3 regions of the Serratia sp. 2723 genome follow, and region 3 is predicted to be linked to each of the others. Evidence: predicted binding sites of a transcription regulator. Region 3 holds the regulator's gene; each other region holds the start of a gene.

Region 1 (10,997 bases), on a different contig from region 3:
GCAGCTGATTGCGCAGAAAGAACTGCCAACGCAGGCCGTCTTCGCTAACCTGCCAGTGATGGGCCAGATCGGGCTGCGGTTCTGGGCAACCGGTATTGAAGCGTGTCAAACCGGCATAAACGGTGGCGACCAGATGCTGTTCCGCGCGGCCGCTTAGCGTCAACGGATCGAGCTTTTCCAACGTGCGGTAATAAGGGATACGCAGCGTAGGGCTGCCTTCCTGCCATTGCCCGCCGAGGTGGGGGCTCAGCAATTCTTGCAGATGCTGTGGCGCCAACTGCGCCATTTCCAGGGCTCCCTGGTGATCGCCCAGTTGCAGTAAACGTTGAAGATGAGCGGCCCGTAGTTCATCGGGGGTTTTCAGGCATTGCAACTGTGCGCGTTTCCCCCTCCCGGCCTGTGAGTGCCAACTTAGCCAACCTTGTTGCTGCAACTGCTGCACCAGGGTGCGTGCATGTCGCTCGCTGCAACAGAAGATCGCAGCTAATTCACCGATGGTGATCGCCACCGGCGCGCTGCCTAGCTGGTGGTACAAACGTTGATACTGGCCGAGGCGATGAACTAGGCGCATAGCGTTATCCTAGGGGTTGCAAGCGATGAAAGATAAATCAGGAAGCATTTGGGGCAATTGTTCACTATTACTTCCGCAAATACCACCCCATACTGCGGTGATTGCCATTGTGCTCACATTTACGAGGTTCCTATGTATCGCCTGGCCGCTTTCGATATGGATGGCACCCTGCTGACCCCCGATCACCGTGTCGGGCCGGAAACGCTGAGCGTGTTAAAGCAGCTTATCGACAGGGAGATAGTGGTGACCTTTGCCACTGGGCGGCATTACCTCGATGCCCAGCCGGTCATGGCGCAACTGGGTTTACAAGGTTATCTGATCACCGGTAACGGCACTCGCGTCTATGACCAGCAAGGGCAGCAACTGCATGCTACCGACTTACCGGCGGAGATTGCCGAAGAGGTGTTGCATACCCATTGGCGTACCTCTGCCAGCATGCACGTGTTTCGTGATGAGGGATGGTTGACCGAAACCGCAGTGCCGGAAATGCTGGCTGCACATCATCTCAGTGGCTTTCATTTCCAACTCGCCGATTTGCGCCGTCTGCCCGCGTTTGGCAACAGCAAGGTCTGTTTCTGTGCCCCCCATGAAGAACTGGTCATACTGCAGACACAGTTGAGTGAGCATTTTGGCACCCGTGCCGACCTGTGCTTCTCGGCCTATGATTGCCTCGAGGTGTTGCCAAAAGGCTGCAACAAGGGCGCTGCATTGGACAGGTTGAGCCACCATCTGGGGCTGACGTTGGCCGATTGTATGGCCTTTGGCGATGCGATGAATGATAAGGAAATGCTGGCGGGTGTCGGGCATGGCGTGGTGATGGGCAATGCTTTGCCACAGTTGAAATCGTCATTGCCCCAATTACAGGTTATCGGCCACTGCGAACAGCAGGCGGTGGCTCACTATTTACATCATTGGCTGCGTTCACCACACCTCACCTATTCCCCCGAATTCTGAGGTATTAGCATTACAGCCGGCCGGGTATGACTACCCGGCTTTTTTTTCCCCCTTCGTCTTTCAAGTTGTAGCGTTGTTGGCTGCGTACCCTCACCCCAGTCACTTACAAAAGTAAGCTCCTGGGGATGAGTGTCCTTGCCGCCTAGCTACAACTTGAAATCCATTGGGGATATTTATTCACTTAAAGCTTGGTCAACTGAGTGCGATAAGGCGTCAGATCGCCGATATGGTTGCTGACCCAGTCGCTGCTGTAATAGGTATCCAGATAGCGCTCGCCGCTGTCGCATAGCAGAGTGACGATGGCACCTTGCTCGCCTTTTTCCCGCATCTGTCTGGCCAGTTGCAGTGCTCCCCAGACGTTGGTGCCGGTGGAGGCTCCTACCTTGCGGCCAAGAATATTTTCCAACCAATAAATAGTAGCGATACTGGCGGCATCGGGCACGCGCAGCATGTTATCGATCACCGAAGGGATAAACGACGGTTCGGCGCGTGGGCGGCCAATACCTTCGATACGGCTGCCACAGCTACCGATGATGGTGCGATCGCCATGATGGAAGCAGTCGTAGAACACCGAGTTTTCCGGATCGACCACGGTGAGCTGTGTATCATGACCTTGATAGCGAATATAGCGCCCCAGCGTTGCTGAGGTGCCGCCAGTGCCAGCACTCATCACGATGTGTTTCGGAACCGGGTGCGGTTCGCGCTCCATCTGGCGGAAAATGCTGTCGGCGATGTTGTTGTTACCACGCCAGTCGGTGGCGCGTTCGGCAAAGGTGAACTGATCCATATAATGGCCGTTCAGCTCTTTGGCCAACTCCTCTGACACCGCATAAATCTGGGCCGCATGATCGACAAAATGGCTGCGGCCTCCGTAAAAGGCGATTTGCTCCACCTTACGTTTAGCCGTACAGGAAGGCATCACCGCGATAAACGGCAGGCCGAGCAGGCGGGCAAAATAGGCTTCAGATACCGCCGTGCTCCCCGAAGAGGCTTCAATAATCGGCGTGTTCTGGTTGATCCAGCCGTTACAGAGCCCATAAAGGAACAGTGAACGCGCCAGGCGGTGTTTCAGACTACCGGTGGGGTGGGTGCTTTCATCTTTCAGGTAAAGATAGATGCCAGGAAATTCCGGCAAGTTCAAGCGGATCAAGTGCGTATCGGCGGAGCGTTGGAAATCCGCTTCTATTTCACCAATAGCATATTTTACCCAAGCGTTTGTCATGATCTGGCCTCAAAATAGGGGGCTTAAACTTGCCGCTTTGCAAGCTGTAGCTTGAAATTCAGCAGGGATGTTTGAGGTGTAGCATAGCGGTTCAGCGAGAAAAAAGGATTGCCATTTTTCCTGTTTAATCGCCTAATGGGAGAAATATTTTCTATGAACCCCCCTTATGTTGGATAAAACTGACCGTAAACTGCTGTGCATGCTGCAACAGGACTGTACGCAATCGCTGCAAGTGCTGGCCGAAGCGGTGAATCTGACCTCAACGCCCTGCTGGAAACGGCTGAAAAGGCTGGAAGATGAAGGTTACATTCGCGCGCGCGTCGCGCTGCTGGATAATGAAAAGCTTGGGCTTGGCCTGACGGCGTTTGTGCTGATAAAAACCCAGCAACACAGCAGCGAGTGGTATCAAAAATTTGTCGCTCTCACCGCGCAGATGCCGGAAGTGTTGGCGTTTTACCGTATGGCGGGGGAGTATGATTACCTGATGCAGGTCGAGGTGGCGGACATGAAAAGCTATGACAATTTCTATAAGCGCCTGGTGACCGGCGTGCCGGGACTGATTGATGTCACTTCCAGCTTCGCGATGGAAAAAATCAAATACACCACGGCGCTACCCGTGCCAGAGTGAAATCGTCACTCTACTGTTGAATGTTAAGGTTGCAGGGTTGCGGCCGCTAATTTGTCGGATACTGTCTGGAATAAAACTGCGTGAGACTCTTTGCTCAAATCGGCTGGTATTTTCGCCGCGAGTGGCGTCGCTACCTCGGGGCGGTGGTGCTACTGATTGCCATTGCCATACTGCAACTGCTACCGCCTAAGCTGGTTGGCATCATTGTCGATGGCGTCACCAAGGATCAGATGTCCAACAAGGTGCTGATGGCCTGGCTGGGGTTGATGCTTGGCACCGCCATTGTGGTTTATCTGCTGCGCTATGTGTGGCGAGTGCTGTTGTTTGGCGCTTCCTACCAGCTGGCCGTAGAACTGCGGGAAAACTTCTATCGTCAACTCAGCCGTCAGAACCCGGCTTTCTATTTGCGCCACCGAACCGGCGATCTGATGGCCAGAGCGACCAATGATGTTGACCGCGTAGTGTTTGCCGCCGGTGAAGGCGTGCTGACGCTGGTGGACTCTTTGGTCATGGGGCTGGCGGTGCTGATTGTGATGAGTACCCAGATCAGTTGGCAATTGACCCTGCTTTCCCTGATCCCGATGCCGATCATGGCGATCGTCATCAAATACTATGGCGATCAGTTGCACCAGCGTTTCAAGTCGGCGCAGGCCGCGTTTTCCAGCCTTAACGATCAGGCACAGGAGAGCATGACCAGCATCCGTATGATCAAGGCTTTTGGCCTGGAGGATCATCAGTCCAACCAGTTTGCCGAAGTGGCAGCGCAAACCGGCGCGAAGAATATGCACGTGGCGCGAGTTGATGCGCGCTTTGATCCAACGATTTACATCGCTATCGGTGCGGCCAACCTGCTGGCGATCGGCGGCGGTAGCTGGATGGTGGTTAACGGTTCCCTCACGCTGGGCCAACTGACCAGCTTTGTCATGTACCTTGGCCTGATGATTTGGCCGATGCTGGCACTGGCCTGGATGTTCAACATCGTCGAGCGCGGCAGTGCCGCCTATAGCCGTATCCGCAGCCTGCTGGAAGAGGCACCGGCCGTGAAGGATGGTGAACTTGAGCTACCCGATGGGCGCGGCTGCCTAAGCGTGGAAATCAATGCGTTCCATTATCCGCAAACCAACAAACCTGCGCTGCATGACGTGGCGTTGCAGCTTCAGCCGGGACAAATGCTGGGGCTGTGTGGGCCGACAGGTTCGGGTAAATCGACGCTGCTTTCGTTGATCCAGCGCCAGTTTGATATTGATGACGGCCATATCAGCTATCACGGCTTGCTGCTCACCCAGATCAAGCTCGACGAGTGGCGTTCACGCCTGTCGGTCGTTAGCCAGACGCCGTTCCTGTTCTCCGATAGCGTGGCCAATAATATTGCCTTGGGCAACCCGGCGGCCACTCAGGAACAGATTGAACAGGCAGCGCGCCTGGCCAGCGTGCATGAAGATATTCTGCGTTTACCTCAGGGTTACGAGACCGAGGTGGGTGAGCGCGGCGTGATGCTTTCTGGTGGTCAGAAACAGCGTATTTCCATCGCGCGAGCGCTACTGCTGGGGGCGGAAATTCTGATCCTCGACGATGCCCTCTCGGCGGTGGATGGGCGCACCGAACACCAGATCCTGCATAATCTGCGCAGTTGGGGGCAAAACCGCACGGTGATCATCAGCGCACACCGCCTTTCGGCCCTGACGGAAGCCAGCGAAATTCTGGTAATGCAACACGGCTCGGTGGTACAGCGCGGACAGCATGGGCAATTGGCTACAGAGCCTGGCTGGTATCGCGACATGTATCGCTATCAGCAACTGGAAGCGGCGTTGGATGAGGCTCCTGATAGCACCGAGGAGGGTTTGGCCGATGAGTAAAATACAAACTATATGGCCAACGCTGAAACGTTTGCTGGCCTATGGCTCGCCTTATCGTAAACCTCTGGGGTTGGCGGTATTGATGTTGTGGGTAGCGGCGGCGGCGGAAGTCGCCGGGCCAATTCTGATCGGCTACTTTATTGATAACTATGTTGCCAAAGGGCAGCTGCCGCTGATGATTGTCAGCTCCCTGGCAGCGGCTTATATCCTGCTGGAACTGCTCGCTGCGGCGTTGCACTATTTCCAGGCCATCCTGTTTAATCGGGTAGCGGTTGGGGTGGTACAGCGGTTGCGTACCGACGTGATGGACGCGGCCTTGCGCCAACCGCTGAGTGCCTTTGATACCCAGCCTGTCGGGCAATTGATCTCGCGAGTCACCAACGATACCGAAGTGATCAAAGATCTGTATGTGATGGTGGTGTCCACGGTACTGAAAAGTGCGGCGCTGATCGGGGCGATGCTGGTGGCGATGTTCAGCCTGGACTGGCGCATGGCGCTGGTGGCGATCTGCATCTTCCCGGCGGTGCTGGTGGTGATGGGGATCTATCAATACTACAGCACGCCAATCGTGCGGCGGATGCGTAGCTACCTGGCGGATATCAACGACGGCTTCAACGAAGTGATCAGCGGCATGGGAGTGATCCAGCAGTTCCGCCAGCAGATCCGCTTTGGTGAGCGCATGAGTGCGGCCAGCCGCTCGCATTATACCGCCCGGATGCAGACACTGCGGCTGGATGGTTTCCTGTTACGGCCGCTGCTTAGCCTGTTCTCTGCCCTGGTACTATGCGGTCTGTTGATGCTGTTTGGTTTCAGCGGTGAGGGCGCGATTGGCGTGGGGGTGCTGTATGCCTTCATCAACTATCTTGGCCGGTTGAACGAACCGTTGATTGAGCTGACTGCCCAGCAATCGATATTGCAGCAGGCCGTGGTGGCCGGTGAGCGTATTTTCGAGCTGATGGATCGCAGCCAGCAGAGCTATGGCAGTGACGATAGGCCGTTGGCGAGTGGCCGTATCGATATCAGCGACCTGAGTTTTGCCTACCGCAGTGATAAAAAAGTGCTGCAGCATATCTCTTTGCAGGTGCCGTCACGGGGTTTTGTTGCCCTGGTGGGGCATACCGGCAGCGGAAAGAGCACCTTGGCTAACCTGTTGATGGGTTATTACCCGCTGAGCGAAGGGGAAATTCGTCTGGATGGTCGCCCGTTGTCCACGCTTTCGCACCGTACCCTGCGCCAAGGTATTGCCATGGTGCAGCAAGATCCGGTGGTGATGGCGGAATCGGTGCTGGCGAACGTCACGCTTGGTCGCTCTATCGGTGAAGAGGCAGTCTGGCAGGCGCTGGAAACGGTGCAACTGGGGGAACTGGTACGTAGCTTCCCACAGGGCATCCATACGCGCCTGGGGGAGCAGGGGAATAACCTGTCCGTAGGACAGAAGCAACTGTTGGCCTTGGCGCGCGTGCTGGTCCAGGCACCGCAGATCCTGATCCTGGATGAAGCGACCGCAAACATCGACTCTGGCACCGAGCAGGCGATCCAGCGTGCCTTACGGTTGATCCGCGAGCAGACGACGCTGGTGGTGATCGCCCATCGCCTTTCAACCATTGTGGATGCCGACTCTATTCTGGTACTGCATCGCGGTCATGCCGTGGAGCAGGGCAACCATCAGCAACTGTTGGCACAGCAGGGCCGCTACTACCAGATGTATCAGCTACAGCTGGTGGGCGAAGAGTTGGCTGCCACGGCTCGCGATGAAACTCAGCCCGCATAACCTTAAGCAAGGGCTTCGTTCCAGGAGCCCGCACCACCAACAGGCAATAGCGCTATTCAACTCCCTCCTGCTGCACTTTCCCAACGCGTAATGCACCAAAAGGGTGCGCGATCCCCAGGCAGCGATCTCTGCTTTCCTCCAGAGCTGGCCTCTGATTGTGGATGTTTCCATATAATCATTTGAATTTAAATATAAAATAATTTATGGCACAGCCTTTGCTTTATATGACTCGTACCGGGGGTAAGTTTTTGGGCTTAATCGTGGAGAGGCAATATGAAGCTGGTTACCGTGGTGATCAAACCATTCAAATTAGAGGACGTGCGTGAAGCCTTATCCTCTGTAGGTATTCAGGGGCTGACCGTAACTGAAGTCAAAGGATTTGGCCGCCAGAAGGGCCATGCCGAGCTCTATCGCGGGGCAGAGTACAGCGTCAATTTCTTACCGAAGGTCAAAATTGATATCGCTATTGCCGATGACCAACTGGATGAAGTGGTTGATGTGATTAGCAAGGCAGCCTACACCGGCAAGATCGGTGACGGCAAAATTTTCGTTGCCGAATTGCAACGTGTGATTCGAATTCGTACCGGCGAAACCGACGAAGCGGCTCTGTGATCGCAGGCTCAGTCAACTGAATGGGGATGGATTGATAATGAAAAGACTGTTATCCACGTTGGGCCTGAGTTTGGTAACCCTGGTCCCTTCTTTGGCACTGGCCGCTCCGGCGGTGGCAGACAAGGCGGACAACGCCTTTATGATGATTTGCACCGCGCTGGTGCTGTTTATGACTCTACCGGGCGTGGCGCTGTTCTACGGCGGCCTGCTGCGCTCGAAGAACGTCCTCTCAATGTTGACTCAGGTGACCGTCACCTTTGCCCTGGTGTGCGTGCTGTGGGTCATTTATGGCTACAGCCTGGCGTTCAGCGAAGGTAACGCCTTCTTCGGCGGCTTCCAGACGGTGATGCTCAAAGGGATCGGCGTAGACAGCCTGACCGGCACCTTTAGCCAGATGATCCACGTGGCATTCCAGTGTTCCTTTGCCTGTATTACCGTGGCGTTGGTGGTCGGCGGCTTTGCCGAGCGTATCCGCTTCTCTGCGGTGGTCATTTTTGCCGCCATCTGGTTCACGATTTCCTACCTGCCGATTGCGCATATGGTTTGGGGCGGTGGCTTCCTGGCAACCGACGGTGCATTGGACTTTGCGGGCGGTACCGTGGTGCATATCAATGCCGCCAGTGCTGGTCTGGTAGGGGCTTATCTGTTGGGTAAACGTGCCGGCTATGGCAAAGAGGCCTTCAAGCCACACAACCTGCCGATGGTGTTTACCGGAGCCTCGATCCTGTATATCGGCTGGTTTGGCTTCAACGCCGGTTCGGCCAGTGCGGCCAACGGTATTGCGGCGCTGGCGTTCCTCAACACGGTGATAGCTACCGCCGGAGCAATCCTCTCCTGGACCTTTGCCGAGTGGGTCGTGCGTGGTAAACCTTCTCTGCTGGGAGCCTGCTCGGGCTGTATCGCTGGTCTGGTTGCGATTACGCCAGCGGCGGGTACCGTGGGTGTTGGTGGTGCGCTGATTATCGGCCTGGTAGGCGGTATCGCTGGCCTGTGGGGTGTGGTTACGCTGAAGAAATGGCTGAAAGTGGACGACACCTGCGATGTGTTTGGTGTGCACGGGGTGTGCGGCATCGTCGGCTGTCTGTTGACCGGCGTCTTTACCGCCTCATCACTGGGCGGTACGGGCTACGCCGCTGGCGTCACCATGGGGCATCAGGTGTGGATCCAGTTGCTGAGCGTCGTTGTGACGCTGGTGTGGTCAAGCGTGGCCGCGTTTATCGCCTTTAAAGTGGCTGGGGCTGTGGTAGGGCTACGCGTACCAGAAGAGCAGGAACGTGAAGGACTGGATGTGAACAGCCATGGCGAGAATGCTTACAACCAGTAAAATACGTTGAATTAAACACAGAGGGGGCGATGGAGACATCGCCCCTTTTTCAATTAAGCATCACGTTTGCGGATCACGCCTTCTTGCACGGTCGTTGCCACCAGCACACCCTCTCGGGTATAGAACTGGCCGCGCACAAAACCACGGGCACCGGAGGCGGAGGTGCTTTCTACCGCATACAGCAGCCAGTCGTCCATACGGAACGGGCGGTGGAACCACATGGAATGGTCAATGGTGGCAACCTGCATGCCCGGCTCGAGGAAACCGACGCCATGCGGCTGTAGCGCCGTCAACAGGAAGTGGAAGTCAGAGGCGTAGCCAAGTAGATACTGATGGATCCGCAGGTCGTCCGGCATGGTGCCGTTGGCTCGGAACCAGACGTGGCGATAAGGCTCTTCTACGCTGCCTTTCAGCGGGTTGTGGAATTTCACCGGGCGCATTTCGATCGGCTTCGGGCCAATAAACTTTTCGCGCACTTTTTCCGGCAGCATATGCGACAGCTTTTGTGCAATTTCTGACTCCGACATCAATCCTTCCGGCGGTGGGACATCCGGCATGGTGTTTTGGTGTTCAAAACCTTGCTCGGGGCTTTGGAAAGAGGCCGTCATGTAGAAAATAGGTTTGCCATTTTGAATGGCGCTAACGCGGCGCGCGCTGAAGCTATTGCCATCGCGCAGGGTTTCTACGTCATAAACAATCGGTTTACTGCTATCCCCAGGGCGCAGGAAATAGCTGTGGAAGGAGTGAACGATACGCTCCGCAGGAACGGTTTGCTTGGCGGCATACAGCGCCTGGCCAACGACCTGACCGCCAAAGACCTGGCGTAACCCCAGATCTTCGCTTTGGCCACGAAATAAACCTTCTTCAATTTTTTCCAAATCCAGCAGTTCGAGGAGGTTGTGCAGTGCCTGGCTCATAAAGTGGCGATCCTTTTAGTTATCATATTGCGCAGTGTGCTGAATATGATGGCAGGACGTCAATATTTTGCGTTATTTCTGCCGGGGAGGCTACCGTAGCCAGGGGATACGTCATGATGCCTTAGGGCTATTTAGGCCTAGTCCGATAGGCGATTGTTAGTATTTTGTGCTAGGTTTAACGAGTGTAGTGGTTTAAGCCACCAACATGTGACTAATAATAAAGGAGACCGACCCATGAAACTCTGGCAAATGGTAGGGGGAGCAGCCGCATTGACGATCACACTGGCAGGCTGTGCCCATAAGAATGCAGATGTGCCAACGCAGACGGCTAACGCTGCGGCCTCGCAAACGCAGATCCAAGGCCCGGCGGTGAAAGGCTCAGTTAATATTCGCCAGCGTATCGCGTTGCCACCGGATGCGGTACTGACCGTGACCTTGTCCGATGCATCACTTGCTGATGCCCCTTCGCGCGTGATTTCACAACATGCGATGCGTACCGAAGGGCTGCAGAGCCCGTTCCGCTTTACGCTGCCGTACAATCCAGCGGACATTCAGCCTAATGCGCGTATCATCCTGAGCGCGGCGATTACGGTGAATGGCCAGTTGATGTTTATCACCGACACCATTCAAGAAGTGATCAACCGCAACGGAAACCAGGCCGACCTCCTGTTGGTGCCGGTACAAAACGTTCCGCTTCAGGCTGCGCCGACGCAGGCTCCGTAAATAAACATACCTGCATCTGACAGCCCTTGCGCCCTCTGGCCTTGGGCTGTTTTCTTACCAGTGCCAGCCATACAGTTGAAAGTCAACCGTGCTTTGCGGGCCAAAAATAATCCCTTCAGCCAGTAACGCCTGCCGTTGGCGTTGAAAATCTTCGCCCTGCTGAGAGATCTGCCCGTGGCGGTTAATGACCCGGTGCCAGGGCAGGGTACTGCCCTCCGGTAAACGCCGTAGTACGCCGCCAACCTGACGAGCTGCACGGGGTGAGCCTGCCAGCCGCGCAACTTCGCCGTAGGTGGTGACCTTGCCTGGAGGAATGGCGGCTACGATATGAAATACGCGTTGGCTGAAGGTTGCGTCTTCTGGTTGCATGGCTGTTTATCCTGTGTGATGTGTGGAAACGGCATACAGCAAAACGGGCG
Region 2 (10,997 bases), on a different contig from region 3:
ATCATCAAACGTGCGATGATTGAGGTGGATGCCTGGCTGCAAGGGCCTGAGCAGCCGCTGGTGCGTATGATCATGCAGGTACACGATGAACTGGTGTTTGAAATCCACGAGTCGGCTATCGAAGAGGCCAGCCAGCGCATTCATGAGTTAATGGAAAACAGTATGCAACTGGCGGTTCCGCTGCGGGTGGACATCGGCGTAGGTAAAAACTGGGATGAGGCTCACTGATTACCCTGGGTGATGCGTTATGGCCAGTTTCCCCTAACTGGCGAAAACCTAAGCATTTTTGGTAATTGAGCAACATTCTGCGGCGATTTTTTCGACTAAATTGCCGTTGTGAGTGCCCGGAACGTGTAACTAAACTACAAAAAATTCTTTTGCAGCGCGAAAAAATGATGTAGAGTTACAGGCGTAGGGTACAGAGGTAAGATGTTCTATCTTTCAGACCTTTTACTTCACGTAATCGGATTTGGCTGAATATTTAGCCGCCCCAGTCAGTATTGACTGGGGCGTTTTTTATTGTAAAAACAACGACAAACCATCGATTTTTGTTATCCCTTCTTTCTCTTCTCCCGCCGTTTCCCTGGCTGATTTATCTGCATTTATCCCCTGACAGCGTCGCATCTGCCATAAGTTTTGATGATGGCTTTTAGTCAAAATTGTAATTAGATAACGAAATGCGCCTCGTGCGGGGGTGAAAACGGACATAAAAAAGCCGATGTCTCGGCATCGGCTCTGCATGCATGTCCCTACGAAATACCCGCAGCGGTTATTATTCCCCGCCGAAATCTTCTTCCGGCAGCACTTCCGGTGGGATCTCGTTAAACCAGGTATTCAACTTCTGGCTAAGTTTATCGACGCCGATCTTTTTCGGTGACGAGAAGGCTTCTACCTGAATGTCTCCCATAAATGGCAGCACGGCCTCACGTACCATATTGAGTTGCGCTTTGCGGGCACCAGACGCCAGCTTATCGGCCTTGGTCAGCAGGACCAGCACTGGAGTACCAACGTCGACGGCCCATTGGATCATCTGTTGGTCCAGGTCTTTGAGCGGATGACGGATATCCATCAGCACCACCAGGCCTTTCAGGCAGTTACGCATTTGCAGGTATTCACCCAGCGCCCGCTGCCATTTCTTCTTCATCTCTTCCGGCACTTCGGCATAGCCATAGCCTGGCAGGTCGACCAGGCGAATGCCTTCTTCGACTTCGAACAGGTTAATCAGCTGGGTACGCCCCGGCGTTTTACTGGTACGTGCCAGGCTTTTCTGATTGGTCAGGGTATTCAGTGCGCTGGACTTACCGGCGTTGGAGCGGCCGGCGAACGCAACTTCAATACCTTCATCCCCCGGAAGGTGGCGAATATCGGGTGCACTGGTGACGAAATGGGTCACATGGTAATTGTAGTTCTTGCTGGTCAAAATTTTTCGTCTCCGTGAGGATGGCTATCTGGTGGGCGATTATAACTGCATCAGCGGTAAAAGGGTGTGTTTCTCGGTTTTTAAGCGATTAACCACAAAATCCTTATGGCAAAAAAGTACCTGCCGTGTGAGACATTGACCATTCGAATAGGGGGTAATGTCGCTTTATTCGAAAGTTACAGGTATTTTATGTGTTATAAAACAATGCATTATATTTTTTAAAAGCAAAAGATCGCCGTAAGCCGCCTGTAGGTATCTTGAGCATACCCCATAAAAGCGTAAAGTAGGTTGCAAGGCAGGAGGCCAAGGAAACAGGAACATCCAGGAAGGATGACAAATCTCAGGGAATACACAGGCAGTGTAATGAGTACCAGGATGATGTCAGATGGAATTGAGACTATTGGTGCCGGAGCGCATAAATAGTACACGGATGATGAAGTGACTGCAATTGGGATGCTCGCGGGAAGCGCACTCAGGAAGAGTGGAAGCGAATGGATCGCAGCACGGATGATTTTTTCTTTCAGGATGAAAGACGTAGTAGCAGGGAGCGCGGTTATCGCAGATGGAAAGACCGGGATGTTGAGTGTGCGCATGGAGCGCGGAGCAGGAATATCCTTCGACTGAAGGTGCGAAATAGGCGGCAGGTTTTAACCTGCCGCCTTTTTTCTTTGTCTGCTTTCTGCTAGATTCCGCCGCAACCGTATAGCAATTCTATACTGGATCTACATACCTAAGAGTAAAAGCCATGAACCAGCCATCAAAAGCACCTCGCAGCCCACGCAGCAGCGCGGCGACGTCAAAAAGTAAAAAGAAAAGTCGTGTGGAGCTCGATCAGGAAGCGCGTGAGCGCAAGCGTCTGAAAAAGCGCCGTGGCCTGGCTTCCGGTTCACGTACCCAGGTTGAGTCCGCCAACCAGAAAAATAAAACTGGTGCGCAACCCAAAGATCCTCGTCTCGGCAGTAAAGTGCCGGTTGCGCTGGTGGTTGACGCTAAAGTGAAGGCGACCAAGCCACAGCCAAAACCGAAGGCAGAAAAACCGCGCCTTACGCCAGAAGAAGAACTGACCAAGCTGGAAAACGATGAGCGTCTGGATGCCTTGCTGGATCGCCTGGACGAAGGTGCCACGCTGAACGCAGAAGATCAGGCTTACGTCGATCAAACCCTGGATCGTATCGATGCACTGATGGAACAGCTGGGCATCGAACTGGGTGATGAAGACGACGAAGAGCAGGAAGAGAAGCAGGAAGATATTCTGAAACTGCTGAAAGGCGGCAACCCGAAAGACGTATTTTAAGCGGTTATGTCGCTGATCCCGGCAATAGCCCTACTGTTGACATGTTATCTACTGTGGTTATTAGGTAAACTATGGCGGCTGTCGAAGCGCAAAACGCGTTTTCGCAGTGCTTCCGCGGCCAGACAGCGTAGACAACTGCCCATTTCCCGGCCCGGTAGGAAAAAATATCGGAAGGAGTGAGCAAGCATGTCAGAACAGACCATTGTCTGGGATTTGGCCCTGATCCAAAAATATAACTATTCAGGCCCGCGTTATACTTCATACCCCACGGCGCTGGAGTTTAACCAGGACTACGACGAAGCCGCGTTTCAACGCGCGGCTACGCGCTACCCTGAGCGCCCGCTGTCGCTGTATGTCCATATTCCTTTCTGTCACAAGCTCTGCTATTTCTGCGGCTGCAATAAGCTGGTTACACGCCAGACTCACAAGGCCGATGAATACCTGGCCGTGTTGGAGCAGGAAATCATCGCCCGTGCCCCCCTGTTTGCCGGCCGCAAGGTCAGCCAACTGCATTGGGGCGGTGGTACGCCAACCTATCTGGATAAGCAGCAAATCAGCCGCTTGGTCGCCATGCTACGCCAGCACTTTGATTTCCAGCCAGAAATGGAGATGTCGATCGAAGTTGATCCGCGGGAAATCGAGCTGGACGTGCTGGACCACCTGCGTGCCGAAGGCTTCAACCGCCTCAGCATGGGGGTGCAGGACTTCAATAAAGAAGTGCAGCGTCTGGTTAACCGCGAGCAGGATGAAGAGTTCATTTTTGCCCTGATCGCTCGGGCAAAAGCGCTAGGTTTCAACTCGACCAATATCGATCTGATTTACGGCCTGCCGAAGCAGACGCCAGAGAGTTTTGCCTTCACGCTGCAACGGGTGGCGGAGCTGAGCCCGGATCGCCTGAGCGTATTTAACTACGCCCATATGCCGAACCTGTTTGCTGCCCAACGTAAAATCAAGGACGCCGACCTACCGAGCGCCCAGCAGAAACTCGATATTCTGCAGCAAACCATCGCTTCGCTGACGGAATCGGGCTATCAGTTTATCGGTATGGACCATTTTGCCCGGCCGAACGATGAGCTGGCGATTGCCCAGCGCGAAGGCAAGCTGCACCGCAATTTCCAGGGTTACACCACCCAAGGGGACAGCGATCTGCTGGGCCTGGGGGTTTCCGCCATCAGCATGCTGGGTGACAGCTACGCGCAAAACCAGAAAGAGCTGAAGGTGTATTACGCTAGTGTGGAAGAGCAGGGGAACGCCCTGTGGCGTGGCCTGGCGATGACGGAAGATGACTGCCTGCGCCGTGACGTGATCAAGACGCTGATCTGTAATTTCCAACTGGCCTATCAACCGATTGAGCAGCAATACGGCATTGCGTTTGCGGATTACTTTGCCGCCGATCTGGAATTGCTGGCACCTTTCGAACGTGACGGGCTGGTGGAGCGCGATGACCACGGTATCCGCGTTACGCCTCGTGGGCGCTTGCTGATCCGTAATATCTGCATGTGCTTCGATATCTACCTGCGTAAACAGGCCCGCGCCCAACAGTTCTCTCGGGTTATCTGACGCGCAACACCACGGCGGATGTGTAGGGGCGCAGCGTGCTGCGCCCTGTTAACTGAAGAAATTTATCAGTGCGGCGCACAACACCGTGGCAACTGCCGCCTGCGGTGAATGGCTGACGGCAGAGCCGACGTCTGCGCCTTGGGTAAGAAAGACGATGAGTGTATCCAGCATTAAAAACCTCCTGAGTTTGCGTTTCGATCATACTGCTGTCGCAAACCCGGTAAAAGCCTTGAATCGCTGGTTTTTTGTGCGCTGGATTGTATTTTTAATCATCAATTACCCCTCACCCCAACCCTCCCACAGGGAGAGGGAGCTGGCACGGAGTTGATATCAGGTGGGGCGTTATTCTGTGACACTTCCCAAGAACAATGTAGCAACTGAGTGCAGGGGTAAATCAGTGGCACGTTCGGTCCCCTCTCCTTTTGGGAGAGGGTTAGGGTGAGGGGATATTATTTACTCCATCCCTAATTCTTTCAGCTTGCGCGTCAAGGTATTCCGGCCCCATCCCAACAGGCGGGCGGCTTCCTGTTTGTGCCCCTGAGTATGTCGTAGCGCGGTGGTGAGCAAGGTGCGCTCCATTTCCGGCTGAGCTTCGGACAACAGGTTTTGATGACCGGAACGCAACGCGCGGTCGGCCCATTGTGCCAATAACGTGGCCCAACTGTCCGGCAGGCCGTGGCTACTGGCTTGCGGCGCTGCGGTTTCAAACAGCTCCGAGGGCAGATCCTGGATCAGTACTTCTTGCCCGGCGGCCATCACGGTCAACCAGCGGCAGGTGTTTTCCAACTGGCGTACGTTGCCCGGCCACGGCAGGCGAGTGAGGGCAGTTTCGGTTTCCGGATGCAGGTTCTTCGCCTCCACACCCAACTCTTTCGCAGCCACCTGCAGGAAATAGCGTGCCAAGCGCGGAATATCCTCACGGCGTTCGCGCAGCGGGGGCAGATGTACGCGGATTACGTTCAGGCGGTGGAACAGATCCTCACGGAATTTGCCCTCCTGGACGCGCAACTCCAGGTTCTGGTGGGTGGCGGCAATGATACGTACGTCGACCTTCACCGGCGCATAGCCACCCACGCGATAGAACTGGCCGTCCGCCAGCACGCGCAGCAAGCGGGTTTGCACATCCAGCGGCATATCGCCGATTTCATCCAGGAACAGCGTGCCGCCGTCGGCCTGTTCAAAACGGCCCTGACGGATCTGATTGGCGCCGGTAAACGCCCCTTTTTCATGACCGAACAGTTCAGATTCGATCAGGTCTTTGGGGATCGCGGCCATGTTCAGAGCGATAAACGGCGATTTGACGCGTGGGCTGTGGCGATGCAGCGCATGGGCGACCAGCTCTTTCCCGGTTCCCGACTCCCCGTTGATCAGCACGCTGATGGAGGAACGCGACAGGCGGCCAATAATGCGGAACACATCCTGCATCGCCGGGGCCTCACCAATAATATCGGCGACGGGATCGTTGGCGGGCTGGCTGCGAGCGGGTTGCTGCTGCTCCTGATAATGGCTGATGGCACGTTCTACCAGCGCGACGGCCTCATCAATATCAAAGGGTTTTGGCAGGTAATCGAACGCCCCTTGTTGATAGGCGCTGACCGCCGCATCCAGATCGGAATGCGCGGTCATTATGATGACCGGGAGCATCGGATGACGCTGTTTGATCTGCTTGAGCAGCGCCAGGCCATCCATACCCGGCATACGGATATCAGACAGCAGCACGTCGGGAGTTTGCGTGGCCAATGCTTCCAACACGGCATTGCCGCTGTCGAAGGTGACGCTATTCACCCCGGCTCCGGTGAGCGCACGTTCGAGCACCCAGCGGATGGAGCTATCGTCATCGACGATCCAGACTATCCCTCGTTGCATAGCACAAACCTCACTGGCGAATAGGCAGGAAAACCGAGAATTCGGTGTGACCTGGCCAACTGTTAAATTCAATTTTTCCGCAATGCTGATCGATTAGATTACGGGCGATGGATAACCCCAGACCGGTACCGCCTTCGCGGCCGCTGACCATTGGGTAGAACAGCGTGTCTTGCAACTGGGCCGGTACGCCCGGGCCGTCATCCTCAACATCGATCCGTGCCGCCAGCCGGTAGCGGGTGCCGTGCAGGGTGATCTGAAACGCGGTACGCGTGCGCAGCGTGATGGTGCCACCGGTTTCGCTCAGCGCCTGCAGCGCGTTGCGGGTGATATTGAGCAACACCTGCTCTATTTGGTCGGGATCGTGTGCCAACTCCGGCAGGCTAGGGTCGTAATCACGCACCAGCGTGACGTTATCAGGTTTCTCCAACGACACCAATTGGCAGACCCGTTCCGCAACCTGATGGATACTCTGGGTAATATGTTGGCCGGGGCGCTGTGGCCCTAGCAGGCGATCTACCAGATTACGCAGCCGGTCGGCCTGTTCGATGATCACCTTGGTGTATTCCGTCAGCGAGGGGTCTGGCAAGGCTTTGGCCAGCAACTGCGCGGCACCCCGCAAACCGCCGAGCGGATTTTTGATTTCATGGGCCAGGCCGCGCACCAGATCGCGAGCCGCAACCTGTTGAGCGTGCTGTAACTGCTCCTGGCTGAGGCGACGCTGATTGTCCATTGGGGCCAGCTCGAGCAGAATAAAGCCTTCAGGCAGCGCTTGAGCGGTCAGGGAGAGGATATGGGCGCGGCTGTCGACCACCAGGGTCACTTCGTTATCGGTAAAGCCCTGGCCAGCATGCAGGCTCTCGCGCATCAGATCGATATTCAGCGAAAAATAGCCAAGTAAATCGGGCAGCGGTGTACCGAAAAGTTTACGAGAACTCTGTGCCAGCAGCTGTTGTGCCGCCGGGTTGGCGTAGTGGACCGCCAGTGTGTCATCCAACAGCAAAATGCTGTTGATGAGAGAATTGAGGATCTGCCCAGCATCGGGCAGCTTGCCGGTTGCCATACAGCAGTCTCCTGCACCTTTTTAGTGCATCCATCCTACTCCATCCGTAACCATCACGGTATGAAATAGTTTTGCAGAACATACGGTGGAGAAAAAAGCCCATCCGAAGATGGGCTAAAAGTTTCCACGGCAACAAAAAAACGGCTTAGATAAATAGCGAGCGATGCGCCATCCGTAGACAGCGCGGGTATGGCTTAAACGCTGTAGTACAGTTCGAACTCAACCGGGTGTGGCGTCATGCGCACGCGATCCATCTCTTCCTTACGCAGTTCGATGTAGGCATCGATCGCGTCGTCGGTGAATACGCCACCGCGGGTCAGGAATTCACGGTCTTCGTTCAGTGCGGCCATTGCTTCATCCAGTGAGCCAGCCACTTTTGGAATTTCAGCTTCTTCTTCCGGCGGCAGGTCATACAGGTTTTTATCCATGGCATCGCCAGGGTGGATCTTGTTGATCACGCCGTCCAGGCCAGCCATCAGCAACGCGGCGAAGCACAGGTATGGGTTAGCCGCTGGGTCCGGGAAGCGAGCTTCGATACGGCGCGCTTTCGGGCTGGCAACCACTGGGATACGGATAGACGCAGAGCGGTTACGGGCAGAGTAAGCCAGCATAACCGGCGCTTCGTAACCTGGGACCAGACGCTTGTAGGAGTTGGTGGTCGGGTTGGCCAGGGCATTGATCGCTTTAGCGTGCTTGATGATGCCGCCAATGTAGAACAGCGCCATTTCAGACAGGCCGCCGTACTTGTCGCCAGCGAACAGGTTGGTGCCGTTCTTGGACAGTGACATGTGGCAGTGCATACCTGAGCCGTTATCGCCGAACATCGGTTTTGGCATGAAGGTCGCGGTTTTGCCAAATGCGTGAGCCACGTTGTGAACCACGTATTTGTAGATTTGGATTTCGTCGGCTTTCTTGGTCATGGTGTTGAAGCGGGTAGCCACTTCGTTTTGACCGGCGGTTGCCACTTCGTGGTGGTGAGCTTCAACCACCAGGCCCATTTCTTCCATGGTCAGACACATGGTAGAACGGATGTCCTGTGAAGAGTCGACCGGTGGCACTGGGAAGTAACCGCCTTTTACCGCTGGACGGTGGCCTTTGTTGCCGCCTTCGTATTTGGTGCTGGTGTTCCAGGCGCCTTCGATGTCATCAATGCTGACATGGGAACCACGGATGCTGCTGCCAAAGCGCACGTCGTCAAACAGGAAGAACTCCGGTTCCGGCCCGAACAGCACGGTATCGGCGATGCCGGAAGAGCGCAGGAAATCTTCGGCACGCTTGGAGATCGAACGTGGGTCACGATCGTAGCCCTGCATGGTGCCTGGCTCGAGGATGTCACAACGGATGATCAGGGTAGATTCTTCGAAGAACGGATCCAGAACCGCCGTGCTGGCGTCTGGCATCAGGACCATGTCAGATTCGTTGATGCCCTTCCAACCACCGATTGAGGAGCCGTCAAACATTTTACCTTCTTCGAAGAAGTCGGCATTTACCTGATGAGCAGGGATGGTGACGTGTTGTTCTTTACCCTTGGTGTCAGTGAAACGCAGGTCTACGAATTTCACTTCATGCTCATTCAGCATCGTCAAAACGTGTTCAGCGGACATACTTAACTCTCCCGGATTTATCGTTGTCATCGTCGTGGAACGAATCTGTGTACTGGCCTGTTTTGCCCTGTCTAGGCTCTTATTTAAAACAAAGCGAAAACTGTGCCAACTTTTAAAAAGCGAAAAAATCGCCGGTTTGTGCGGGTTTTGCCCATCGCCAGTATGCACCATTAGCGATGCAATGCACTATGGTGGTGCAAATAACCTGGGGTAGAGCACTGGAATGGTGCAAAACATCATCGATTGCTGCTTTTTGCACCGTGAAAGGGATCACAAACTAGCCTGTACACAGTTGTTTATAAGAGAGTGTTGTGATCTTGTTTAGTCCCTCGCTTAATACGTGTACAATAGCGCGCTATTTCTAATGCCTGAGGCAAAGCTGTGATCGAAAATTTGCGTAACATCGCCATTATTGCCCACGTTGACCATGGTAAGACCACCCTGGTTGACAAGTTGCTGCAACAATCCGGTACTTTCGGAGAGCGTTCAGAAGCGACAGAACGCGTAATGGACTCCAACGATTTGGAGAAAGAGCGTGGGATTACCATCCTCGCAAAAAACACCGCCATTAATTGGAAAGACTACCGCATCAACATCGTGGATACCCCAGGACACGCCGACTTCGGCGGCGAGGTAGAGCGCGTGATGTCAATGGTCGACTCGGTGCTGCTGGTTGTGGATGCAATGGATGGCCCAATGCCGCAAACCCGTTTCGTGACCAAAAAAGCGTTTGCTAATGGTCTGAAACCGATCGTGGTAATCAACAAGGTTGACCGCCCTGGCGCGCGTCCTGACTGGGTTGTGGATCAGGTCTTCGACCTGTTCGTAAACCTGGACGCTACCGACGAACAGCTCGACTTCCCAATCATCTATGCATCCGCATTGATGGGTATCGCGGGTCTTGACCATAACGATATGTCCGAAGACATGACTCCGCTGTACCAGGCGATTGTCGATCACGTCTCTGCGCCGCAGGTTGAGCTGGAAGCCCCCTTCCAGATGCAGATCTCCCAGCTGGACTACAACAACTACGTGGGCGTTATCGGCATCGGCCGTATCAAGCGTGGTAAAGTGAAGCCTAACCAGCAGATCACCCTGATCGACAGCGAAGGCAAAACCCGTAACGGTAAAATCGGTAAAGTGCTGACCCATATGGGCCTGGAACGTATCGAAGCCACCGTTGCCGAAGCGGGCGACATCGTTGCCATCACCGGCCTGGGCGAACTGAACATCTCTGACACCATTTGTGATGTGAACGCGGTTGAAGCGTTGCCAGCACTGTCGGTTGATGAACCTACCGTAAGCATGTTCTTTAACGTCAATACCTCACCGTTCTGTGGTAAAGAAGGCAAGTTCGTGACTTCACGCCAAATCCTTGAGCGTCTGAACAAGGAACTGGTGCACAACGTGGCGTTGCGCGTTGAAGAAACCGAAGATGCTGATGCATTCCGTGTTTCAGGCCGTGGTGAGCTTCACCTGTCGGTCCTGATCGAAAACATGCGTCGTGAAGGTTTTGAACTGGCGGTTTCCCGTCCGAAAGTTATCTTCCGTGAAATCGATGGCCGCAAGCAAGAGCCGTTCGAGAACGTGACGCTGGATATCGAAGAGCAGCACCAGGGTTCTGTGATGCAGGCGATGGGTGAGCGTAAAGCTGACCTGAAAAACATGGATCCAGATGGCAAGGGCCGTGTGCGTCTTGACTACGTGATCCCAAGCCGTGGCCTGATCGGTTTCCGTAACGAATTCATGACCATGACTTCGGGTACGGGTCTGCTGTACTCCACCTTCAGCCACTATGACGATGTGCGTCAAGGTGAAGTGGGCCAGCGTCAGAACGGCGTGCTGATCTCTAACGGCCAGGGCAAAGCGGTAGCGTTCGCTCTGTACGGTCTGCAAGATCGCGGTAAGCTGTTCCTGGGCCACGGTGCTGAAGTGTATGAAGGCCAGATCATCGGTATCCACTCACGTTCTAACGACCTGACCGTGAACTGCCTGACCGGTAAGAAGCTGACCAACATGCGTGCATCGGGTACCGATGAAGCGACTACCCTGGTTCCGGCCATCAAAATGTCTCTGGAGCAGGCTCTGGAATTCATCGATGATGACGAACTGGTAGAAGTCACGCCAATCTCGATCCGTATCCGTAAACGTCACCTGACGGAAAACGATCGTAAGCGTGCCAACCGTGGTCCT
Region 3 (10,997 bases):
GCTAACCGTTGAGAATGAGTATGTCATCTATCCAGTTGCAACCGGGCTTTGACTTTCAGCAGGCCGGCAAAGAAGTACTCCAGATTGAGCGTGATGGCCTGGCCCAGCTCGATCGGTACATCAATGCAGATTTTACCCGGGCATGTGAAGCGATCGCCGGATGCTGCGGTAAAGTCGTGGTCATGGGCATGGGTAAATCCGGCCATATCGGCTGCAAAATTGCCGCCACGCTGGCCAGCACCGGAACCCCGGCGTTCTTCGTGCATCCGGCGGAGGCCAGCCACGGCGATCTTGGCATGGTGTCGGCGCAGGACATCGTGCTGGCGATCTCCAACTCCGGTGAGTCGAACGAAATTCTGGCGCTGATCCCGGTGTTGAAACGCCAGCAGATCCCACTGATTTGCATGACCAACAACCCGGAAAGCTCGATGGGCAAGGCGGCAGATGTGCATCTGTGTATCAAGGTGCCACAGGAGGCTTGCCCACTGGGTCTGGCTCCTACCACCAGCACCACTGCCACCTTGGTCATGGGTGATGCGTTAGCCGTAGCGCTGCTGAAGGCCAGGGGCTTTACCCCGGAAGATTTCGCCCTGTCTCACCCTGGTGGAGCATTGGGGCGCCGCCTGCTGCTGCGCGTTAGCGATATCATGCACAGCGGCGACGAAATTCCGCACGTCAGCGCCGAAGCCTCGCTGCGCGACGCGCTACTGGAGATCACCCGTAAAAATCTGGGCATGACGGTGATCTGCGACGACCTGATGAAGATCGCCGGTATTTTTACCGACGGTGACTTGCGCCGGGTGTTCGATATGGGCATCGATCTGAATAATGCCAAAATCACCGACGTCATGACCCTGGGCGGTATCCGGGTGCGCCCGAACCTGCTGGCGGTCGATGCGCTCAATCTGATGCAGCAACGCCATATCACCGCCGTGCTGGTTGCCGATGGCGACCAATTGCTGGGTGTGGTACATATGCATGACATGCTGCGCGCTGGCGTCATTTAATGAAAGGAACCAACTGCATGAGTCTGGTTGAAACCTGTTACGGGCCGGTAGCTGAAGAAGTCATGGCACGCGCCGGGAAAATCCGCCTGTTGATTTGTGATGTCGACGGTGTGCTGTCAGACGGCCTGATCTACATGGGCAATAACGGTGAAGAGCTTAAAGCCTTCAACGTCCGTGACGGCTACGGCATCCGCTGCCTGAAAACCTCGGGGATCGAGGTAGCCATCATCACCGGGCGTTCGGCCAAGCTACTGGAAGACCGGGCAAAAACGTTGGATATCACCCATCTGTATCAGGGGCAGTCCGATAAGCTTTTGGCCTTCCGTGAACTGTTGGATAAACTGTCCCTGATGCCAGATGAAATCGCCTACATCGGCGACGATCTGATCGACTGGCCGGTGATGGCCGAAGTCGGTCTGGCCGTAGCAGTGGCCGATGCACATCCAATTTTGTTACCTCGCGCCCATTATGTGACCCGCATCAACGGTGGTCGTGGTGCAGTACGCGAGCTGTGCGACCTGATCCTGCTGGCGCAAAACAAGCTGGAGGACGCCAAAGGGCTGTCAATATGAGTAAAACCAAACTTTGGATCACCCTCTTGCTGACCGTGATCGCGCTGGCGCTGATTGGCTGGAACATGGCCGATTTCAGTGATGACAGCAGCTCGGTACCGGTCAACAACCAGGACCCGACCTATCAGAGCCAGCATACCGTGACCGTGGTGTACAACCCGGCCGGGCAACTAAGCTACAAGCTGGTGGCAGAAGAGGTTAAATATTACACCGCCGATGAGTTAAGCTGGTTCACCCAGCCGGTGATGACGCTGTTTGATGAGCGTGCCGTGGCCACCTGGTCGATACGCGCCGATCGTGCCAAGCTGACCAAAAACCGCATGCTGTATCTGTACGGCCACGTGGAGGTGAACAGTTTGACAACCACCTCACAGCTGGAAAAAATTAAAACCGATAATGCCCAGATTAATCTGGTCACCCAGGACGTCTCTTCCGATGATGAAGTGACACTGTTCGGCACGAATTTCACCTCTAACGGCATGAAAATGCGTGGTAATCTGCGGAACAAAACCGCTGAGCTGATTGATAAGGTCAAGACCAACTATGAAATTCAGAACCAAAAGCCAACTCCGTAATCTGTTGATCGTCAGCCTCGTTTTGACCGCCAGCTCCCCCGCATTGGCGTTGAAATCCGACTCTGACCAACCGGTAAGTATCGACTCGCTGAAACAGTCGCTGGATATGCAGAGCAACGTCAGCACCTTTACCGACAATGTGGTGATCAAGCAGGGCACTATCGAGATCAAGGCCGACAAGGTCGTGGTCACGCGCCCGGGTGGCGATCAGAACAAAACCTATATTGAAGCGTTCGGCACTCCGGTAACCTTCTACCAGATGCAGGACAGCGGCAAGCCGGTAAAAGGCCATGCGCAGAAAGTCCGTTACGACGTTGCGACACAGCTGATCACCCTCACCGGCAACGCCTATCTGGAACAGCTCGACAGCAACGTGAAGGGCGACCGTATTACCTATCTGGTGCCACAGCAGCAGATGCAGGCGTTCAGCGATAAAGGCAAACGCGTGACCACGGTTCTGGTGCCATCACAGTTGCAAGACAAAAACGGTCAAAAGAAGAGTAACTAATTACTTATGGCAACACTCATCGCAGAAAACCTGGCGAAAGCCTACAAAGGCCGCAAAGTCGTTGAAGACGTGAGCCTGAAAGTGAAATCTGGCGAGATCGTCGGCCTGCTGGGGCCAAACGGTGCCGGTAAGACCACCACTTTCTACATGGTGGTTGGCATCGTTCAGCGCGACGCCGGGCGCATCGTGATCGATGACGAAGATATCAGTATCCTGCCGCTGCACGCCCGAGCACGCCGCGGTATCGGTTACCTGCCGCAGGAAGCCTCAATCTTCCGCCGCCTGAGTGTTTACGACAACCTGATGGCGGTGCTGGAGATCCGCGCCGATCTCACCAGTGAACAGCGCAACGATCGGGCTATCGAGCTGCTGGAAGAGTTTCATATCTCCCACCTGCGTGACAATCTGGGCCAATCGCTTTCCGGGGGTGAACGCCGCCGCGTGGAGATTGCCCGCGCGTTGGCCGCCAACCCGAAATTTATCCTGCTGGATGAGCCTTTCGCCGGGGTTGACCCGATTTCCGTTATCGATATCAAGAAAATCATCGAGCACCTGCGTGACAGCGGCCTTGGCGTGCTGATCACCGATCATAACGTACGCGAGACGCTTGACGTGTGTGAACGTGCCTATATCGTCAGCCAGGGCAAGCTGATTGCCCACGGTACACCGGACGCCATTCTGGCCGATGAGCAGGTGAAACGCGTTTATCTGGGCGAAGAGTTCCGCCTATAAGCTCTAGCGGCAGGCCAACAGGCCACCGTTAACGGAAGTAGCAGAAGATTATGAAGCAAGGTTTGCAACTCAGGCTCAGCCAGCAACTGGCCATGACCCCCCAACTTCAGCAGGCGATCCGCCTGTTGCAGCTGTCCACGCTTGAGCTCCAGCAGGAGATCCAACTGGCACTAGAGAGCAACCCGCTGCTTGAACAGTCCGAAGACCAGCACGAAGAGGTCGACACCAAAGAAAGCATCGAGACCGAAGGGCTAGACACCCGCGAAGCGCTGGAACAGAAGGACATGCCCGAAGAGCTGCCTCTGGATGCCACCTGGGATGAGATCTATACCGCGGGTACCCCTTCCGGTACCGGTACTGATTATGGCGATGACGAACTTCCGGTCTATCAGGGCGAAACCACGCAAACGCTGCAGGACTACCTGATGTGGCAAGTGGATCTGACGCCGTTCTCCGACACCGATGCCGCCATCGCCACCTCGATCGTCGACGCCGTTGATGACACGGGCTATCTCACCGTACCGCTGGAAGACATTCTGGAAAGTATGGGTGACGATAATGTGACGATGGACGAGGTCGAAGCGGTATTGAAGCGCGTACAGCGTTTTGATCCGGTCGGCGTCGCGGCACGCGATCTGCGTGATTGCCTGTTGATCCAGCTTTCCCAGTACGCCAAAGACACTCCCTATCTGGCTGAAGCCCGTCTGATCGTCAGTGAACATCTGGATTTGCTGGCCAACCACGACTTTCGCAGTCTGATGCGAACAACTCGCTTAAAAGAAGATACACTGAAAGAAGCGATGGTGTTGATCCACTCGCTCGATCCGCGCCCCGGGCAATCGATCAATACCGGGGAATCCGAGTATGTGATCCCGGATGTGCTGGTACGCAAGGTGCAGGATAAGTGGGTGGTGGAGCTTAATGCCGACAGCATCCCACGGCTGAAAATCAACCAGCAATATGCGGCACTGGGCAACACGGTGCGCAACGATGCCGACGGCCAGTATATCCGCAGCAATTTGCAGGAAGCAAAGTGGCTGATCAAGAGTCTGGAAAGCCGGAACGACACGCTGCTCAAGGTGACCCGCTGTATTGTCGAACAGCAGGAAGCGTTCTTTGAACAGGGTGCAGAATTTATGAAGCCCATGGTGCTGGCAGATATCGCCCAGGCCGTGGAAATGCATGAGTCGACAATCTCACGCGTGACGACGCAGAAGTTCCTGCATAGCCCGCGTGGTATTTTCGAATTGAAGTATTTCTTCTCCAGCCATGTGAATACCGACAGCGGTGGCGAAGCCTCCTCTACGGCGATCCGGGCATTAGTGAAGAAATTGATCGCAGCGGAAAACCCCGCCAAACCGCTTAGCGACAGTAAACTGACCACGATGCTTTCCGATCAGGGGATCATGGTGGCACGGCGCACCGTCGCCAAGTACCGAGAGTCTTTGTCCATCCCGCCGTCCAACCAGCGTAAACAGTTGGTTTGACCTCTATAGAGAAGGAAGACATTATGCAGCTCAACATTACCGGACACCACGTCGAAATCACCGAACCCATGCGTGAGTTCGTCAACACCAAGTTTGCCAAACTCGAGCAGTATTTTGACCGCATTAATCAGGTATATGTCGTACTCAGTGTGGAAAAAGTGCAGCAGATTGCGGAAGCAACGGTGCATGTGAATGGCGGCGAGTTGCACGCCACCTCGGAAAAAGAAGATATGTATGCCGCAATTGACTGTCTGATCGACAAACTGGCGCGTCAATTGAACAAACATAAAGACAAACTAAAGCAACACTGACATTCTGGGCCGTTATGCGATGCATAATGGTCCACATCGTAGTCAAATTGGCTACACGGCAACCCTCGGCGCAGCACCTGTATGGGTATGCGCCGATAAGCCATCAGGGTTAAACAGGCGAAAAACCGTTTCATGAAGGTTATCAGCGCAAGCCTACTTGCCAATGGTAAAGCAGGCTTGCAATAAAGCGACAGGATGCGGTTTTAAGTGAAGATGAGATGAACAACGAAATAATGCAATTAAGCTCGGTGTTAAACATCGAGTGCACCAGAAGCTCGGTACACTGCACCAGCAAGAAACGGGCTTTGGAAATTATCAGCGAGCTGGCGGCCAAACAGCTCAACCTACCTTCACAGGTGGTGTTTGACGCAATACTTACCCGGGAGCGTATGGGCAGTACCGGTATCGGCAACGGTATCGCGATCCCACATGGCAAACTGGAAGAGGACACTTTGCGGGCCGTTGGCGTGTTTATCCGCCTTGAGCAACCTATCGCCTTTGATGCCATTGATAATCAACCAGTCGATCTGCTGTTCGCCTTGCTGGTACCGGCCGATCAATGTAAAACTCATTTGCATACGCTGTCGCTGGTTGCCAAACGGCTGGCCGACAAAACCGTGTGCCGCCGCCTGCGCGCAGCGCTGAGCGACGAAGAGCTGTATCAGATCATCACCGAGTAACCATCGGCTGGCGTGACTTTCAGCCATGAAAACGCTACTGTTTTACTTATGATATATCCGGGCCGTGGCCCGGATAATAGATCCTAACGGTGGCGATGAGCGCCATTGAGATGCCAGGGGAGTTACCACATGGTGCTGATGATTGTCAGCGGCCGTTCCGGTTCGGGGAAATCCGTCGCCTTGCGGGCGCTGGAAGACATGGGTTTTTACTGCGTTGATAACCTGCCCGTGGTGTTGTTGCCACAACTGGCCCAGACGCTGGCCGAACGTAATAGCTCCGCTGCGGTAAGCATCGACGTCCGTAACATGCCGGAATCGCCGGAAGTGTTTGAATATGCAATGACCCAGTTGCCGGAGAGCTTCACACCACAGCTGCTGTTCCTTGATGCCGATCGCAACACCCTGATCCGCCGCTACAGCGACACCCGTCGCCTGCATCCTCTCTCTGCCAAGAACCTGTCGCTGGAAAGCGCGATCGATGAAGAAAGCGATCTGCTGGAACCGCTGCGTTCCCGTGCCGATCTGATCATCGATACCTCGGAAATGTCGGTGCATGAACTGGCGGAAATGCTGCGTACCCGTCTGTTGGGCAAACGCGAACGCGAGCTGACGATGGTGTTCGAATCCTTCGGCTTCAAGCACGGTATTCCTATCGATGCCGATTACGTGTTCGACGTACGTTTCCTGCCCAACCCGCACTGGGACCCAAAACTGCGCCCGATGACCGGCCTGGATAAACCCGTGGCCTCGTTCCTCGATCGCCACACCGAAGTGCACAACTTCATTTACCAGACCCGCAGCTATCTGGAACAGTGGCTGCCGATGCTGGAGACCAACAACCGCAGCTATCTGACCGTCGCCATTGGTTGTACCGGCGGTAAGCACCGTTCGGTGTACGTGGCTGAACAGCTGGCGGATTATTTCCGTTCACGCGGCAAGAACGTGCAGTCACGTCACCGCACACTGGAAAAGCGTAAACAACAATGACGGTCAAGCAGACGGTTGAAATCAAGAACAAGCTGGGCATGCACGCCCGCCCGGCTATGAAGCTGTTTGAGCTGGTGCAGAGTTTTGACGCCGAAGTGCTGCTGCGTAATGACAGCGGCACCGAAGCGGAAGCCAGCAGCGTGATCGCGCTGCTGATGCTGGATTCCGCCCAGGGCCGCCAGATCGAAATTGAAGCCACCGGGCCGCAGGAAGAACAGGCCCTGGCAGCGGTGATTGAGCTGTTCAACTCAGGCTTCGACGAAGACTGACCCCCCGACAAATAACTTCACTATTGTAGGGGCGCTGCTGCGCCCGTCTAGCTGTCAATATCTCATCATCACCGATTTCAACTCGGTATAATGTTCGATAAACGCACTGCCGAACTCTCTGCCCATCCCCGACGATTTCACCCCGCCGAACGGCAACGCCGGATCGAGGAAGGTGTGCATGTTGATCCACAAGGTGCCCACTTCAATCCGCGGGATCATGCGCATCGCCTTGCTGAGATCGTTAGTCCACAGACTGGCGGCCAGGCCATAAGGCGAATCGTTGATCATGGCGATCATCTGCTCTTCATCCTCATAGGCCAGGAAAGTGCCCACCGGGCCAAAGGTCTCCTCACGCATTAACGCATCATGCGGCCCATTAGCGCGGATCGCCGTCGGCGCAACAAAAAAGCCAGGACCAGCCAACGCCTGACCGCCGCAGACGATCTGGCTGCCATCAGCCCGTGCCTTGTCAAACAGCGCCAGTACCTTACGGTAATGTGCCTCATTGGCCAATGGCCCCACTTGCGTACTTTCATCCAGCGGCGAGCCGACCTTCATGGCTGCCAAGCGCTGCGCCAGCTTTGCCAATACCTCATCGATATGGCTGGCAGGCAGGTAGAAACGTTCCGCTGCGGCACAGATCTGGCCCTGGTTCAGGTAGCCTGCCTCGATAATGCCGTCGACCATCTTGTCGACCGAGACGTCCGCCAGAAACGCGGCGGCATTCTTACCCCCCAGTTCCAGTGTGGTACGCACAATCCCTTGCTCCATCGCCGCTTTCCCCACCGCGATCCCGGTAGGTACCGAGCCGGTGAAGGTCACTTTGGCACAGCGCGGATGGGTGATAAGCATGGGGCCAAGACGTGCACCTGAACCGTTGATCACGTTGAGTGCACCAGCCGGGATGCCCGCTTGCGTTGCCAGTTCGGCCACCCGCAGCATGGTTAGCGGCGTGTATTCACTCGGCTTGAGCACCACCGTACAGCCGCAGGTGAGCGCCGCAGCCAGCTTCCAGATGGCGATCATGATCGAGAAGTTCCACGGAATGATGCCGACCACCACGCCCAACGGCTCACGCCGGGTAAATGCGCTGTATTGCTCACCCTGGAAGGAAGGCAATGAAACGTTCAGCGTTTCCCCGCTGATTTTGCTCGACCAGCCAGCAAAATAACGCAGGAACTGCGAGGCCATATCGATTTCCAGCCCGCGAGACAGCTGAATGGTTTTGCCGGAACACAGGCTTTCCAGCTGCGCCAGTTCCTCGCGATGGGTTTGCAGCAGATCGGCCAGGCGCGTCAGGCAGTTGCCACGCTCCAAGGGAGAAACCTGTGCCCAGCTACCGTGGAAAGCGTCAAAGGCCGCCTGCATCGCCGCATCGACTTCAGCCTGGCTGCCTTCATTCACCTGCGCGATGGCCATCCCGCTTGCCGGGTTAACCACCGCAAACCTTTCTACGCCTGCCCCGGCCACGGGTTGGCCGTGAATGTAATGGCCCTGCTGGCGGTCCAGAAAGGCCGTAACCTGTGGCAACAGTGTAATATCCGTCATCGCATCGCCCTCCTTGCGGGTTAGCCTTCGACAATCGCCAGATAATGCTTCACAAAACGATCCGAGGTGATTTCCCAACGTACCGGGGTGCCCTTCTCAACAAACCAGGAATCCCCGGCCTGATACTGTACCGACTCGCCGCTGTGCTCATTGGTCAGCGTCGCCGTGCCTTCCCACACCGTGGCATGTTCCGCAAACGGGTATTCCATCACGAAGGTGCCACGGGTGCAGCTAAAGACGCCGCAGTTCAGGTTGTCCGTTGGCGCACCAAAAATCATCGCCACGCCGACGTTAGGTTCACCGGCGACCACCGTGGCCCCCAGGTTGCTGACGCTGCCAATCTGTTGCAGTTCTGGGAGCGCTTGCTTAAGCAGTAATGGTTTCATGGTTTTTTCCTTTTAGATTAGTGATCAGGATTAACGGCGACCCTTCCAGTAGCCGGAAGTCTGGTGCCAAACCTTGCCCGCGGTGGTCATCACACGGCGCAGCTTGTCTTTGCCAAAAATATCCACGTGCGGGATCGAACTCATCAGGTCATAACGATCGGATCCCTCACTCATTCCTTCCGCCAACACCTTGCAAACGATATGGCTCGGCGTCACCCCAAAGCCGGAATAGCCCTGCACGTAAAACACGTTATCGTGCTGGGGCAAAGTGCCGATCTGCGGGAACAGGTTGGCGCTGCAACACAGCGGCCCGCCCCAGGCCAGGTCGATCTTCACGTCCTTCAGATACGGGAAAACTTTCAGCATCAGGTTGCGGTTCCAGGCTTTCAGGTCTGAAGGAATATATTCGACCAGCCGGGTAGCGCTGCCGAACAGCAGGCGGTTCTCGTTGGTGACACGGTAATAGTCGATCACCGGCCGGATATCGCTGTAAGCCCCGCGGATCGGGCTGATCTGGCGGATCAGCTCGTCAGACAGCGGTTCTGTCGCCAACTGGAAGGCGTAGGTATTGATGGTCTTTTTGTAGATAAAGGGATCCATGCCGTTGAGGAAACCGTTGCATGCCCACAGCATCTTGTTGGCACGTACCGAGCCCATGGCGGTGCGCACGGTAATGCGCGGGCCGTATTCCACATTCAACACGTTGCTGTTTTCGAAGATCTTCACCCCGTAACCGCTCAGCGCCTGCGCTTCCCCCAACAGCAGGTTGAGCGAATGAACGTGGCCGCCGCCCATGTGTTTCAACGCACAGGTATAAGCATCAGATCCCACCACCTGCTTCACTTCAGAGCCGGTATAGAGTTCGATCTCTTCGTCCGGTGAAACCGCCTTGAACTCTTTGAGCCAGGTACGCAGGGTCTTTTCCTGCCTGGCGTTGCTGCCAAGGTAGCCATAGCCAAAGCAGAAATCGGCGTCGATGGCGTACTTTTTAATGCGCTCGCGGATAATCCCGGCCCCAAGGTTGCTGATCTTGAAGATGGTTTCCAACCCCACCGGGCCAACGTGGCGTTTGATCTTCTCCAGATCGTGGCCGATCCCGGCCATCACCTGGCCACCGTTGCGACCCGTCCCGCCGTAGCCCAGGTGGCGGCCCTCCAGAATAGCGATATTGGTGATGCCTTTTTCCGCCAGTTCCAGCGCCGTGTTAATGCCGGAGAAGCCACCGCCGATGATCACCACGTCAACATCCAGATCCTCTTCCAGCGTGGGGAAGCGCAGATCGTATTTCTTGGTCGCCGCGTAGTAGGTTAACGATTCGATTTGATTATTCATTGCTGCACTCCCTTTACCCATTGCCTTAGCCTGGATTATCAGCAGAGCGTGGGCAGGCGGCTATGTCCCTTTAGGGATATTTGCAACACTTTTTTAACATTATGCCGTGCGGCGCAAAGGGGGACGCAAAAACAGGTTGAACAACTCGGCCTGAGAGCCAATATTCAGCTTGCCGTAAATATTCTTACGATGATTTTTTACCGTGCCCAGGCTGATAAACAGCCGTTCGGCGATCTGCTGCGATCCGTTGCCGCTCAGGATCAGATCGACGATCTCACGTTCACGCGGGCTTAACGCGTAGCGCGCCTGGGCAGCGCTATCTGCCAGCGGGCCGGAGGAAGTGGGCACATTAGCCGCAACCACCACTTCCCCATGCAGCCGCGCCACGCTTTTTACCAGCGTCAACGCGCCACGCAGGTCAGCCAGTTGGGGATAACGCACGCCGACCGTTTGCCGGGCCGAACCGAAAAATATGCCTAGCCCGCGTTCCGGCGTCAGTTGCAGTAGTACGCCAGCCTCGTCGTGCCAACCGGTTTTACGGTAAAAGTTACGGTAGTAATCCGTCTGGTAAAAACCACAGGGAGCCAATTGGCGCAGCGTAAA

What was found. The regulator sigma-54, encoded in region 3, starts transcription at its own class of promoters, with help from an activator protein. The targets are predictions, from matches to a motif close to GTTGGCACANNTTTCGCTNT.
Region 1: the regulator sigma-54 is predicted to act here: its motif matches at 7,205-7,224, upstream of glnK (P-II family nitrogen regulator).
Region 2: the regulator sigma-54 is predicted to act here: its motif matches at 8,895-8,914, upstream of glnA (glutamate--ammonia ligase).

Annotation. Positions count from the first base shown of each region.
Region 1 is NZ_JBNDIN010000003.1:257,294-268,290, reverse strand. It holds gene ABIE29_RS06240 (SgrR family transcriptional regulator) at 1-571, opposite strand, end outside; gene cof (HMP-PP phosphatase) at 704-1,525, shown strand; gene ABIE29_RS06230 (PLP-dependent cysteine synthase family protein) at 1,707-2,747, opposite strand; gene ABIE29_RS06225 (Lrp/AsnC family transcriptional regulator) at 2,914-3,375, shown strand; gene ABIE29_RS06220 (SmdA family multidrug ABC transporter permease/ATP-binding protein) at 3,456-5,231, shown strand; gene ABIE29_RS06215 (SmdB family multidrug efflux ABC transporter permease/ATP-binding protein) at 5,224-7,002, shown strand; gene glnK (P-II family nitrogen regulator) at 7,276-7,614, shown strand; gene amtB (ammonium transporter AmtB) at 7,652-8,938, shown strand; gene tesB (acyl-CoA thioesterase II) at 8,992-9,855, opposite strand; gene ABIE29_RS06195 (YbaY family lipoprotein) at 10,090-10,578, shown strand; gene ABIE29_RS06190 (MGMT family protein) at 10,633-10,947, opposite strand.
Region 2 is NZ_JBNDIN010000011.1:7,427-18,423, forward strand. It holds gene polA (DNA polymerase I) at 1-228, shown strand, start outside; gene yihA (ribosome biogenesis GTP-binding protein YihA/YsxC) at 773-1,420, opposite strand; gene yihI (Der GTPase-activating protein YihI) at 2,166-2,714, shown strand; gene hemN (oxygen-independent coproporphyrinogen III oxidase) at 2,901-4,274, shown strand; gene ABIE29_RS16460 (YshB family small membrane protein) at 4,323-4,445, opposite strand; gene glnG (nitrogen regulation protein NR(I)) at 4,728-6,140, opposite strand; gene glnL (nitrogen regulation protein NR(II)) at 6,151-7,200, opposite strand; gene glnA (glutamate--ammonia ligase) at 7,395-8,804, opposite strand; gene typA (ribosome-dependent GTPase TypA) at 9,186-10,997, shown strand, end outside.
Region 3 is NZ_JBNDIN010000002.1:465,008-476,004, forward strand. It holds gene ABIE29_RS04785 (calcium/sodium antiporter) at 1-5, shown strand, start outside; gene kdsD (arabinose-5-phosphate isomerase KdsD) at 21-1,007, shown strand; gene kdsC (3-deoxy-manno-octulosonate-8-phosphatase KdsC) at 1,025-1,579, shown strand; gene lptC (LPS export ABC transporter periplasmic protein LptC) at 1,576-2,154, shown strand; gene lptA (lipopolysaccharide ABC transporter substrate-binding protein LptA) at 2,123-2,662, shown strand; gene lptB (LPS export ABC transporter ATP-binding protein) at 2,669-3,394, shown strand; gene rpoN (RNA polymerase factor sigma-54) at 3,445-4,881, shown strand; gene hpf (ribosome hibernation promoting factor) at 4,905-5,192, shown strand; gene ptsN (PTS IIA-like nitrogen regulatory protein PtsN) at 5,411-5,872, shown strand; gene rapZ (RNase adapter RapZ) at 6,002-6,859, shown strand; gene npr (PTS phosphocarrier protein NPr) at 6,856-7,128, shown strand; gene ABIE29_RS04840 (aldehyde dehydrogenase family protein) at 7,183-8,676, opposite strand; gene ABIE29_RS04845 (cupin domain-containing protein) at 8,697-9,062, opposite strand; gene ABIE29_RS04850 (NAD(P)/FAD-dependent oxidoreductase) at 9,093-10,394, opposite strand; gene ABIE29_RS04855 (response regulator transcription factor) at 10,494-10,997, opposite strand, start outside.